Regions from separate parts of the Lysinibacillus sp. COL-1 genome, predicted to be linked through region 3. Evidence: riboswitches for the same ligand, from Rfam matches in the RefSeq annotation. Region 3 holds a riboswitch; each other region holds the start of a gene.
The links. Region 3 has a riboswitch for cobalamin ahead of AC6BKE_RS21485 (energy-coupling factor ABC transporter permease). Riboswitches for the same ligand answer to the same signal wherever they lie in the genome.
Positions count from the first base shown of each region.

Region 1: linked by a shared signal. The riboswitch ahead of AC6BKE_RS09835 (ABC transporter substrate-binding protein) and the one ahead of AC6BKE_RS21485 (energy-coupling factor ABC transporter permease) in region 3 are both predicted to bind cobalamin.
Region 2: linked by a shared signal. The riboswitch ahead of AC6BKE_RS18355 (hypothetical protein) and the one ahead of AC6BKE_RS21485 (energy-coupling factor ABC transporter permease) in region 3 are both predicted to bind cobalamin.

Region 1 is NZ_JCAWSJ010000004.1:297,906-302,234, reverse strand. Features, by position in the region: gene AC6BKE_RS09840 (FecCD family ABC transporter permease) at 1-439, opposite strand, end outside; gene AC6BKE_RS09835 (ABC transporter substrate-binding protein) at 436-1,407, opposite strand; cobalamin riboswitch at 1,553-1,734, opposite strand; gene AC6BKE_RS09830 (acyl-CoA dehydrogenase family protein) at 1,792-3,459, opposite strand; gene AC6BKE_RS09825 (class I adenylate-forming enzyme family protein) at 3,461-4,329, opposite strand, start outside.
Region 2 is NZ_JCAWSJ010000004.1:2,006,796-2,011,124, forward strand. Features, by position in the region: gene AC6BKE_RS18340 (PH domain-containing protein) at 434-814, shown strand; gene AC6BKE_RS18345 (8-oxo-dGTP diphosphatase) at 1,032-1,505, shown strand; gene AC6BKE_RS18350 (GNAT family N-acetyltransferase) at 1,750-2,187, shown strand; cobalamin riboswitch at 2,509-2,692, shown strand; gene AC6BKE_RS18355 (hypothetical protein) at 2,921-3,643, shown strand; gene AC6BKE_RS18360 (hypothetical protein) at 3,658-4,071, opposite strand; gene AC6BKE_RS18365 (GTP-binding protein) at 4,148-4,329, opposite strand, start outside.
Region 3 is NZ_JCAWSJ010000004.1:2,655,956-2,660,284, reverse strand. Features, by position in the region: gene cbiQ (cobalt ECF transporter T component CbiQ) at 1-731, opposite strand, end outside; gene AC6BKE_RS21490 (energy-coupling factor ABC transporter substrate-binding protein) at 738-1,010, opposite strand; gene AC6BKE_RS21485 (energy-coupling factor ABC transporter permease) at 1,014-1,760, opposite strand; cobalamin riboswitch at 1,904-2,088, opposite strand; cobalamin riboswitch at 2,346-2,527, shown strand; gene AC6BKE_RS21480 ((2Fe-2S) ferredoxin domain-containing protein) at 2,675-3,046, shown strand; gene cobJ (precorrin-3B C(17)-methyltransferase) at 3,051-4,329, shown strand, end outside.

The sequences.
Region 1 (4,329 bases), 2.4 Mb from region 3:
TTAACGTTTCCATCTTCAATGAACGGTCTACCATTCTAGCAAAGCTCATGACCACTACCATCGTGATGATTGCGCCTATCATACTAAAAGTGGGTAGGGCATACAAGCCTACGACCGGTATAGATATACTAAAAAAAATCGTAATAACAGCACCAACAGATGCCCCCGACGAGACGCCTAATGTATATGGATCTGCCAATGGGTTTTTTAACAACCCTTGGAAAGCTGCTCCAGCAATGGCCAAAGAAGCTCCCACTAGTCCAGCTAACAACACGCGTGGCAGACGGATTTTCCAAAAGATATTAGCAGCTGTTTCATCAACTGCTTGATTCCATAAAACTTCTAACGGAATATGAACTGAGCCTATCGCTACGCCACACCAGATACTAATGACAAGAAGCGTACATGTTAGTACATAGGCTAGTGCTATTTTTTTCACTTAAATACCTCTGGATAAATAGCTTTTGCTAATTCTTCAAGACCTTCTCCTAAACGGGGACCTTGACGACTTGTTGTGCTTTCATCTACTTGAACGATTGCCTTATTTTTCACGGCATTAACAGTATCGAAACCAGCACGTTGTGGTATTTTTGTTAAAATATCTGGTACATAATGATATGTCACAACGATGACATCTGGGTTTTTCGCAATAATTTGTTCTGAACTAATTTCATACCAATCCTTCGCATCTGCCGCTACGTTTTCTGCATGAATCATGTCCAGCATAGCATTCATAAATGTGCCATTACCCGCCGTATAAATAGTAGGTTCATCCGATGCTTCGACTAGCACTTTTTTGGGTTCGACATCCTTTACTTTTGTCAGAACATCTTCCACTTTTTCCTTCATATTAGCAATAATTTTTTCAGCCTCTGGTAATTTCCCTGTTGCACGACCAAGCAGCTCAATCGTTGTGTAAGTTTCATTAAAGTCTTGTGCATTTTTTACAACAAATACTTTCAAACCTGCTGACTCAAGCTGTTCAATCGCCGCTTCTGAAAGGGACATGCTAGATTCATGCGAAAACACGATATCTGGCTTTAAGGCAATAATTTTTTCAATATTGTACTCCATGCCCCCAACTTTATCCTTTTCAGCGACTTCTGGTGGATAATCATCATTGTCTGTCACCCCAACTATTTCATCATTTAAACCAAGTTCAAATAATATCTCTGTGTTACTTGGAATAAGAGAAACAATTTTTTCAGGCGGTGCTTCAAGTGTAACATCCTTGCCAATGGCATCTGTTATGGTCATTGGGAATGTTGCTTCATCCACCTGTGGAGTCTCTTGCTGTGTTTGCTGCTCCGTAGCTACTGGCTTGTCATTTTTGGCTTCTTGCCCGCATGCTGCTAACAAACCTACTGCTAAAAATGCTGATAATCCTATTTTCCAAAATTTCTTCATATGAATCCTCCTTTGTTGATCCGTGCGTCAATTGGTTAGAAATATTTTCTCCATCAAAATAAGACCCCTCATCTTCGAATGATGAGGGGTCAAAATCGCACCAAAAAACTGATACAAAATCCACCACCCTATCCTCGTAGGCTGTCATGTCTATACTATAAAGGCAGGTCTCCTGGCTCGTGCTTATTGCGTTTTTCAAGCCTTCCCGAAATCTTCAGTGGCATTATTTGAAAAAACTCACACTTACAGTGGCGGGACCGCATCGGAATTACACCGACTTCCCTTTTCACTTTACTTAAGTAAAGAACCTTTATAATATTCAGTTGATTTCATTATACATGAAAATAAAAGAAGTCGCCTCCATTCCAGACGACTCCTTGGCAATTATACAATTTCAGAAAAATATTGTACGGTTTTCATTTGTGCACCTATTTGTCGCAATGACCACGTTTGCTCTAAATAGATATCCGCTAGCTTTTCGTACTTCCCGCCAAATTTTAGTGCCCATTCCACCGCTACAACACTTTCATAAAGATGGGCCATCTTTTTCGCTATATCTTTTGCTTCAAAAGTTTTAGTTGCTTCATCTAAAGCGCTAAAAATTTGTAATGTAGCCGCAAGATTTACCAACTGCTCTTCCACAATTTGCACTAGTGGACTATCCGCTAGCTTCTCTAGCCTTGTCTCCATTTCACGGACAAACAGTTCATGTGCATGGAATTTATCCACTAAACGAATAAGTTCTAAAGCCAAAATATTTGCCGTTCCCTCCCATACCGTCAATACTTGTGCATCCCTTAGTAAGCGTGGTGTCACAAAGTCTTCAATATAGCCATTACCGCCATGTAATTCAATCGCTTCACTAGCATAATGAACGGCTTGCTCTGCCGTTTCCTTTTTCATAATGGCAATATATAAACGATTCATAATGAGATCTTGTTGTGTTCCCTGCCCACTTGTCACTTTATCGTATAATTGAATAAGATCAAATACTGTCGCTACTTCCACATGCAGCTTAGCAGCAAACTTCCCTAATGTATCCTGGATCATTGGGTATTGTGTTAAGGGCTTGCCAAATGCATATCGATTGGTCACATAATGCTTTGCCTCTAAAAAGCCTCGACGCATAATACCAATCGATGCGACTGCATTACAAATTCTCGAAAGATTTAGTGCTTCTAGCATGTAATAAATCCCTTTATTTTGTTCCCCTACAATATAAGCAAGGGCACCATCAAACTCTACCTCGCCCGATGGGACTGCTCGAACGCCTAATTTATCTTTCAATCGACGAATACGAAGATGATTGGCCGTACCATCTTCATTATTCCATGGAACTGCAAATAACGTTAACCCTTTAGAGCCTGCTTGTGCGCCTTCTAAACGTGCCAACACCATTGCTACGCCACACATACCTGCATTGGATGCGAAGTATTTTTCTCCATAGAGACGGTACTCATTGCCTACTTTTCTGGCCTCCACAACATTCGCCCCAACGTCTGACCCTCCTTGACGTTCTGTTAAAAATGTTGCCCCTTCGTATAGCTCCGTCTCTCCTGTTGCACAAACATGTGGCAAGAAACGCTGCTTTACATCCTCATCAGCATAATGATCTAATAGATAAGCCGTAGCCATCGTCAAAGTCACGGGACAATAAAAACCGGGCTCTGCATGAGATAGTAAATAACCTTGTGCAAAGCTATAGACATAATTCCCTTTGTGACCTAACTGTGGAATTTCTTTGTGCACGTAGCCAACAATTCCCGTATTATATGTCTCTTCAATTGTTTTTTTGTAACCGTCATTCACCCAAACCTCTGATACCTCTTCTCCATAAGCATTATACCGTTCAAGGCGGGGCTCTCCCTGCCGATCAGTATGTTTTGCCCTTACGTCAATATCACCTGCACATAACTCACCGAAATCTGTCAGTTCTCTGTGTGCATAAGACAAAAACTCTTTATCTAACATCATTTCTAACACTTTTTGAAGCGTTTCTTCCTCTGTAAAAAAGTTTGTTGCACGCATTTCTTCCTGCTGTAAAACCTTCATGCTATCTCACCTCTTGTCCTTTCAAGGATTGTTTTAAAATTTTGCCTGAAGCATTGCGTGGTAGCGCTTCCACTTTTTCGAAAATACGTGGTAGTTTATACTTCGCAAGCCGTTCCTCTAAATAAGCTTTCAATGCATCCTCATCTATGTCTTGTTTCGTAGCATATACAGCCTTCACGGTTTCCCCCCATTGCGGATGTGGTATACCAATGACAGCAACTTCAAATATCCCTTCAAAGCTTAATAGGCAATCTTCAATTTCCTTCGGATAAATATTGACACCACCTGAAATAATGACATCTTTTTTGCGATCCACAATCCAAATAAAGCCGTCCTCATCCATCCGAGCCAGATCTCCTGTTTTTAACCACCCATCAATGTAAGCAGCCTTGGTTGCTATTTCATCCTTGAAGTAGCCAAGCATATTACCCTCACCAAATAAGACAATTTCTCCTACTTCGCCCACATTTACATCTTCTCCATTGTCATTGACAATACGAAGCTCTGTGCCAAGTGGCGCCCGTTGGCCAATACTCCCAGCCTTCGTTTCATGCTCCTTGCCAAATAACAGTGAGCCACTCGGACCCGCCTCTGTTAATCCATAAACACAGGTTAAATTAGTTGTTCGGAATGCCTGTTGAATGAAGCGAACCTCATTTTGAGATAATGGTGCTCCACCATATACCCACCACTTCATGGAAGACAAATCAGCCGTTTGTAGCCTCGGCATCTGAGCCGTTAATAAATAAGCAACAGGCGCTCCAAAGAAATGCGTCGTTTTTTCCTGCTCAATGGCATCGATAAAAAGGTCTGGTGTAAAGGTTGGTGTTAATACGCTTGTTGACCCTACAAATACGCCCGCCATTAAAA
Region 2 (4,329 bases), 650 kb from region 3:
TAATTAATTTCTTAGTGAAATCCTTAGAGATCACGTAGATTGTATGCGTAACCTTAACCTACATTCAGCTACTGATTTGTCCTTTTTCACCTTACCAAAGGTGATAGCCATATTTGTTTCTAGCCGTATCCTCTATTTACACCATATTGACAACACCTTCATTTTTGACAGCTGTTGCCATCGCTTCTTGGAATAATATGAGTGATTCTTCATTCCCATACTCTTTAAAAAAATCGCTATTTACCTTACCAAAAGAGATGCTAACCTTAACTAGCTCGCCCTCTCTTCATCACAGCCTAAACAATAGCTAGTAGAGAGCCTATGATTACGTGCAATGCTTCGCCTTTATAGACTCAATAAAACCATTATTTCCTGTCGTAGCGCTATCTTCTTTGTAATACATTAAATAAATGACAATGAAAGGGGCCAGGAGATGGGCTTATTTGATGGATTAATCGGCAATGCGAGCGAGGTGAATTTAGAAAAATTACAGGAGGAGGTCCGTGATTTATTGATTCCAAACGAAACAATCAAAAATGCCTATAAAATTATAAGAGACACGTTTATTTTTACGAATAAACGATTAATCCTTATCGATAAGCAAGGGGTGACTGGCAAGAAAACCGAATATCATTCCATCCCCTATAAAAATATCGTTCATTTTTCAGTAGAAACAGCCGGGACATTTGATTTAGATGCAGAGCTCAAAATATGGGTGTCAGGCAGTTCGTTACCGATTCAAAAAAACTTCAACAAGGCGACGAATATTTACAAAGTGCAAAGTGTTTTAGCGCAGTATGTTTTGGGGACGTAATGTATGGTACTAAAAGCCCGCATTTATGCGAGGCTTTTTTGTTGTGCAAAGAAAGGATGATAAAGATGAGGAAATACCTTGTGAAGGGTGTAAGGGATTCCAGTTCCGATTACGAAACAGGCACATAATGTAGAGAAGGTGTTAAGAGATAATAAAGTTGTTTAACTAAGAAGGACACATATATGGTAATATTTATTTAAAAAAGATGGAGTGAATTATGAGTAATTCTATTAATTATAAAATATGGACGGTGTGTATGATTCAAAGTGAAGAGAAGGTTTTACTTCTGGATAGACAGCACGACCATTTCAAAGGTTTTATTCCACCGGGTGGTAAAGTTGAATTTCCTGAAAGTATTGTAGAAAGTGCTATCAGAGAAGTAAAAGAAGAAACGGGGTTAGAAGTTAGAAACCTTATTTATAAAGGGCTTTATGAATATGTTAATCCAGTCGCAAAAGATAGATATATGATATTTAATTACATAACAAAGGATTTCAAGGGTGAACTCTTGAAGGATGCTCCAGAGGGGAAAGCGGTTTGGGTAGATATAGAGAACGCATATAAACTTCCTATGCAGCCATCGATACGGAGAAGATTTCCTTTATTTTTTCAAGATGGAACATTTGAGATTCAAGTTGAATGGAACCACGAAGAAAATAAAGAAGGGAAAGTTACTATACGTCACACCTAAAACTTGTTATTGGACTGACAGGGGGCAATCGTTCAATAGAGCAGTCGCTTTTCAATAACATCGAGGTCAGTTCAATACATATATATGTGAAGAATAAATAATGGGGCTTAAATTTACCCACTTTGTTAAATAGTTTAACTTTCAATATCTAAATGGTAGAGAGGGATTAAGAATAGCTAGAGAAAATTCTAAAATAAAAGGTGCTTGACCGTCCTTTTGTTTATTTAACGAACGGTGCATATTGTTGAAGAAGAAATTTTATAATAGTGATTTATTAAAGAATAGGGAAGCGGCAGTAACCATGAACTACATAATCAGATTAGCGAATGAAAACGACTTATCGGGTTTATGGGATAGTAGAAATAATAAAGATCTATTCACGGATTATTTAAAGCAATTTGCAAAAAAGGAATTATATTTGGTAATTGCTGAACAAGACGCACTTATATTAGGTTTTGGAGTTCTTAAATTAAAAGGTACTTTGCTTCCTAAATTAAGTGACCTATATGTAAAAGAGGATTATCGTGGTAATGGTATAGGTTCAGACTTAATGAGGTATAGAGAAAATATTGCAAAGAGTTTAGGACATTCTGAAATATTTGTGAGTGTTGGCCCGATAGAAAATCCCAACATGATAAAGTTAATTAGCAAACACGGTTACGAACCTATCTCTTACCTATAATAAAACCTACACAAGAATTGATTTCAAGAAGTTGTTGAACTAACGGGGCTAGTTGAACAAGATTTAAACAACTTTAAAGAGCCTTCTTATAATATAATTTTTGTATTTTTTGATTAGAAATAACTTTATTATCATTTTACAGAAAGCAATTAAAGAGATGCTCAGTGTGACATGAGGAAAACCTAGTATTCTATGCATCCATTTTACATGGAATTATTTTGAAATAATTAGTATTTTCTAGCATAAATTGACTTTGGACATACAATACTTTACAATGATTAGCTAAGGAATAGAGAATTTTCGCAAATTTCCTTACCAACTGAATAGCGTGTAGTAATAGGTGTAAATTGCGTGCAATTTGCTTAAAAGGGAAGTCGGTGCGAATCCGACACTGTCCCGCAACTGTAAATGTGAGCGACTTTTCAGCAACCACTGTCAAATGATGGGAAGGAGAAAAGTGGCAATGACCATGAGTCAGGATACCTGCCTGTTACGAGTACACACCAGTAACCTACGAGGAATAGGAGGTGGCATGTTGACAAAACAGAATGCTCTGTTCGTCACGGTACGTCAAACGCCCAAAGTAAATGAAGGGGTTCGCAATCGGGCTCATTTACACATACTTAGGGTTTGTTTGGCATTGGGTGATGAACGAAGATAAGCGAAGGATTTCCTCAAAAATGGTAGGAAGTCCTTTTTGTTTTGACATTATGTACGCAAAGGGGATGCATGTATGACTTCTTTAGATATGACCATTTGTAAGCAGCCACGCACAGAAGTTGCCAAGAAAGCGAAAACAAGAATGGCGGTCGAATCATTGATTGACCAATTATTAGCAACGAAGCTGATCCGCAATGATCGCTTCTTTGAGCAAATTTTATATAATAAAGAAATTATTTGGATACAAAATGGGGATGTGGACGGGCATCTTTTTGCGAAGGCAGCGGTAACCGATCAACTGAAAACGAAGACCAATAGCTTTATGATGTATATGCCGACTAACCCGATTGTCTATGAGGTTAACGGGGAGCCATACCATTTAATTACACGCATTGATTCCACACGTGCCAAGCCCAATCTTGACCGTCTGTCACTGGAGCCAAAGCCTGTTTTAAGTGCAGCACGTGTCAATGATGTATTATGCTCGATTGTGATGCGTTTTTATGAAACATATATCCACGATTTAGCGCCTCAACATGATAAGTTAATAGCCTTTGTGCAGCAGGAATATGCCCAATTTATTGAAGCGGTTCAGGCATTAAATGATTACCATTTCAACTGGCATCCACGTGGCAACGGTCACGAGCTATTGCTGCAATTAATTGATCAACTGCAAATTTTAAAAAGTTATCCTGGTAAAGTGCTAGTTGATTTCACAAACACGCATGACTACGTGATTGTCGAGCCTGCATACCTTGTGCACAGTCCTACAAAGAAAGCAGTAGGTGCATTATAAACTCAAGCCCTCCATCAAACGGAGGGCTTGTTTTTATTTATTTGAAGGGTAGGGGGTAAATACTCTCGTTCGAGCAAGGAATACTCGCGGAAGGAGATGAAATACTCTCGTTCGAGCAGCGAATACTCGCGGAAGGAGATGAAATACTCTCGTTCGAGCAGCGAATACTCGCGGAAGGAGATGAAATACTCTCGTTCGAGCAGCGAATACTCGCGGAAGGAGATGAAATACTCTCGTTCGAGCAAGGAATACTCGCGGAAGGAGATGAAATACTCTCGTTCGAGCAGGGAATACTCGCGGAAGGAGATGAAATACTCTCGTTCGAGCAACGAATACTCGCGGAAGCAGATGAAATACTCTCGCTCGAGCGGGGAATACTTGCGGAAACAGATGAAATACTCTCGCTCCAGCAAGGAATACTCGCGCAAACAGGGTAAATACTCTCGCTCGAAGCAAGTAAACACCCGCGCAAGCAAACGGCTTCGCTCGAGCAGGATCACCTACTTACAGACAATGCATGGCTGCTTGTGCCTCGTGCCAAGGAACAGAATATCCTTTGCCCTTCGCACAAAAGATGCTGGAGGAGCTGTATTCTGGGTCGGCATTTTTATCGTAGCCAATCTGTGCAATAACTGCCTCTGCATTATGACACACATCATAGCCATCAAATTGGAGTGTGAGTGCGC
Region 3 (4,329 bases):
GTCGCTATGCCTAGCCAATTTTTCTTGCTATAGGAGCCCATCTCTTGCCAGTAGACGGCTTCGCCACCCCGTGACTGCATGGCATTATTAAGCTCACGACTACGCTGAAACATTTCAGCAAATAGCGCCACAATAAGCATGGATACGGAGCGTAGCCATTGCATTGGAGAATGATAGCCAAGACGCGCTTGCTGGGCAAGATGTATTCTGTACATGCTTTCTAAAAATATAAAAATAAAACGATAGGTTAGTTCAATAAGCTCAACCAATAAAGAGGGCAGCCGCCATTGTCGGAGCACATAGCAAATCCCTTGTACGGATGTGGTCAAAATTAAAAAGTATAAACAACTACTACTGCCAAGGACAATAAAGAACAATTGTTGGGCGGACAGGGCACTTGCTTTTCCGATGAAAATTGTCCAATTCATCCACGTAAAAGACCACAGATGGGCAGGTAATACATGAGTTGCTGGTGTGATTGACAGCAAGATGGATACAAGACTTGTTAGTAAGAAAAATCCAGGTAGCAATAATAACTTAACATAGTAGGTAAGCGGAATTTTTGCACCTAAAATGATAAAAGCACTCATTACAAAAAATGTAATGAGTGAAAGTCGTTCATCTCTCATGATGAGCGTAACGAGAAGTAGACCAATTGAAAATATCATTTTTTCTAGCGGATGAACGGACGCTAGCTTATTAAGATACGCATACTTATCAATGAGTAACATAACGGGTTAACCTTCTTTATGCTTGCCGCGCATATAGCCGATGAAGTAGCCAATAAAACCAGCTCCAATAGCTGCCTGTAGCACGAATAATAAGCTTTCAATTTCACCACTTGGTGGCTCCCATAAGCTTTCAAACCACGGTTCATATTCTGCATTGATTTCGCCAATGGCTGCTTCTGCCTCTCCATCAGCACCACCAAATTCTGCACCTTTTTGTATAAACAATGGGATGATAGCTAACAGCACAACAATCGCTAATAGTAATAAATTTCGTTTCATCTACTAATGTGCCTCCTTTGTTGAGAAAACACGCAACATTTTTAATTCGCTGACATTGTACTTTTTCAAGAAATTCATCACAATGACCGTTAAAATTCCTTCACTCACCGCTAACGGAATTTGAGTTAAGGCAAAAATACCTGCGAACTTTGTAAACGATGCCATAAAGCCGCCAACCTCTGAAGGGAAGGCTAATGCTAACTGTACAGAAGTCACAACATATGTACCTAAGTCACCAAGCATCGCAGCAAAAAAAACAGCTAGTGAAAATGACAACCCTATTTTTTGAGCCCCTTTAAAGACAAAGTAAGCAATAAATGGGCCTACAATCGCCATAGAGAAGGCGTTCGCTCCTAAAGTGGTAATCCCACCATGTGCTAATAATAAAGATTGGAATAATAAAACAATCGTTCCGATGACACTCATAGCGAGAGGTCCGAATAAAACCGTTCCAAGTCCAACACCAGTTGGGTGGGAGCAACTACCTGTAACCGAAGGGATTTTTAACGCCGACAGCACAAAAGCAAAGGCTCCTGAAAGACCTAAAAGCATTTTGGTTTCAGGGTTTTCTTCAATTGTTTTGCGAATGGAGCGCAATCCTAGAATAATAAATGGGATAGAGATGACCCACCAAAAAATAGCCCATTCGATTGGTAAAAAACCTTCCATGATATGCATGGCAAAGGCACGTTTTGGCACGAGTAAAAAGGCCAATAAAAAATAACTAAGTTTCCACCATGAAAATTTCAAAAGCTTTCCTCCTTACTAATAGATTTTTAGAATGTAGCGTGCGTAAATAAAAAAGCACTTCTCCGTTGTTGGAAAAGTGCATAGCTAAAAAAGCAAATAACATTCTCATCTGCTAAGCCGCACACCTATCCTCGTAGGCTGAAACGATCACATATTTTTCGGCAGGTCTCCTGGCTCTAGTTCAACACTTTATAGGTCTTCCCATCCGTTGGACAGTGACATGTTCTATAAAGCTCCCTAATACAGTGGCGGGACCGCGCCGGACTCAAACCGGCTTCCCTTTTAAGCAAAATGATAAGTATTTTACACCGAAAAAACATTAAGTTGTGAGATTTCACGACAAAGTGTAACATGATTTTCCATAAATATGCTATATTTTTTTAAAAAATATTTTCAATTGAAGGTCAATAGAGAAGATTCTGATAACTACTGAATTGTCATAAATAAGGAGATATTATAATTTTTATACCCGGTCTACACACAAAATTGATAAAATTGTCATAAATTTTTATAGAAATATTGAAATTTTAAAATAATGAGATATGATAGAGACAGTTTTCTATTCTATAAAGAAGATAATAAATTTCATATAAAACGTCGATAAGTGCTCGAATAACTCGAGATAATAGGGAAATTGGTGAAAATCCAATACAGCCCCCGCTACTGTAATAGCTGATGAAATCGCAAAGCCACTGGTGCAAACTTGGGAAGGTGCGATAGTAAAATGAAGCTTAAGTCAGGAAACCTGCTTATTTGATTGTGCATGCAAACTTTTCGGAGGGAGAAGTTGAAGCAAGAGCGAGTACCTGTATTTTATTTTATTCGTTTTTATTTGGCTTCTACAAAACCTTTACTCTTCGTAATTAGAGTAAAGGTTTTTCTTTTTCCAGAAAGCAAATGAGGGGAGACAGAAGATGACAACATGGAATTTAGAGGGGATGAAAACACATCTCTTTATTTGTAATGGTAGTAGCTGCATGAACAAAGGTGGGGAGGAAATTACCCTAGCTATTCGAGAAGAAATACAACAGCAAGCACTTGATCAAGAGATACATACAACAAGAACGCGCTGTAATGGACGATGCAAGGATGCTTGTGTGGTCATCGCCTATCCGCAAGGGAATTGGTATCGTGTACCATCAACAGAGCATGCTAGAACACTTGTACAAGATTTACATCATGAATCCTTATACAACGAACATGTCTTTACACTTCGTGAAGGTACATTACAGCGTACAGCACAAACGACAGCCATTAAAGGGATCGAAAAGGTGAAAGAGGGGTAACAACATGGCGCAAAAAGGAAAAATTTTCGTAGTGGGCTTTGGACCTGGAGACTTTAAGCATATTACGACACGGGCGGTAGAGGCATTACAACAAAGTGATATGATCATAGGCTACAAAACCTACGTGGAGTTGATTCAAGATTTAGTCAGTGCGAAGTCGATTGTCAGTACTGGAATGACCGAAGAGGTGTCCCGTGCGCAGGAAGCGGTGCGCCAAGCAGAGGCTGGAAGCATTGTCTCAGTCATTTCAAGTGGTGATGCGGGTGTCTATGGTATGGCGGGATTAGTGTATGAGGTATTGATTGAGCTAGGCTGGACAGAAGCAACGGGGATTGAGGTAGAAATTGTCCCTGGTATTTCTGCCATCAATTCATGTGCTAGCTTACTTGGTGCCCCGATTATGCATGATGCCTGTACGATTAGTTTAAGTGACCATCTAACACCATGGAATTTAATTGCCAAGCGCGTCGAGGCAGCCGCTATGGCGGATTTTGTAATCGCTTTATACAACCCAAAAAGCGGTCGCCGAACAAGACAAATTGTCGAAGCACAGCGCATTCTCTTAGAATATCGTTCGCCTGACACACCAGTAGGACTTGTGAAAAGTGCTTACCGCGATCGTCAAGAAGTGACGATGACAACATTAGCCGAAATGCTGGAGCATGACATTGGAATGCTGACGACAGTCATTATTGGTAATTCGTCGACATTTTTCTATGACAATAAAATGATTACACCACGTGGCTATCAACGTAAATATACATTGGGTGAAGAAAAACAACCCTTACGTCCACATCAACGTTTACGTGAAGAAAATGAACCTTGGGCAATGAACCAAGAGACAGGGACTGCACGACAAGACTTTACAGCAGATCCTAATGCAGGGCGTTTTAATAAACCCAGTGTAGCCGCTACGCCAAAGCCAAAAAAAACAGCACTTGAAATGGCTACAGCGGCACTCGCAATGGTGAAAGGAACAAGTGCAGTCAAAGTAACGCCGAAACTTGTACAGCAAAAAATAGAATCCATTTTTGAATTAGCTGTAAGCCCAGGAGTGGTGAATAAGTTTTTCACACCTCAGCAAATGATGACGTTAGCAGAGGTCGTTGGGGAAGAGGGGACGATGGAATATACACCAGACCATCAAATCCATTTGAAAATCCCAACGACTGCCCCTGAACGTATCACGGAGAAATTACAGGAAGTAGGCTTTTTATTAGCGCCGATTGGTGATGTGCTATCCTTGAAGGCTTGTGATTTTTGCTATGGTGAAAAGGCCGATT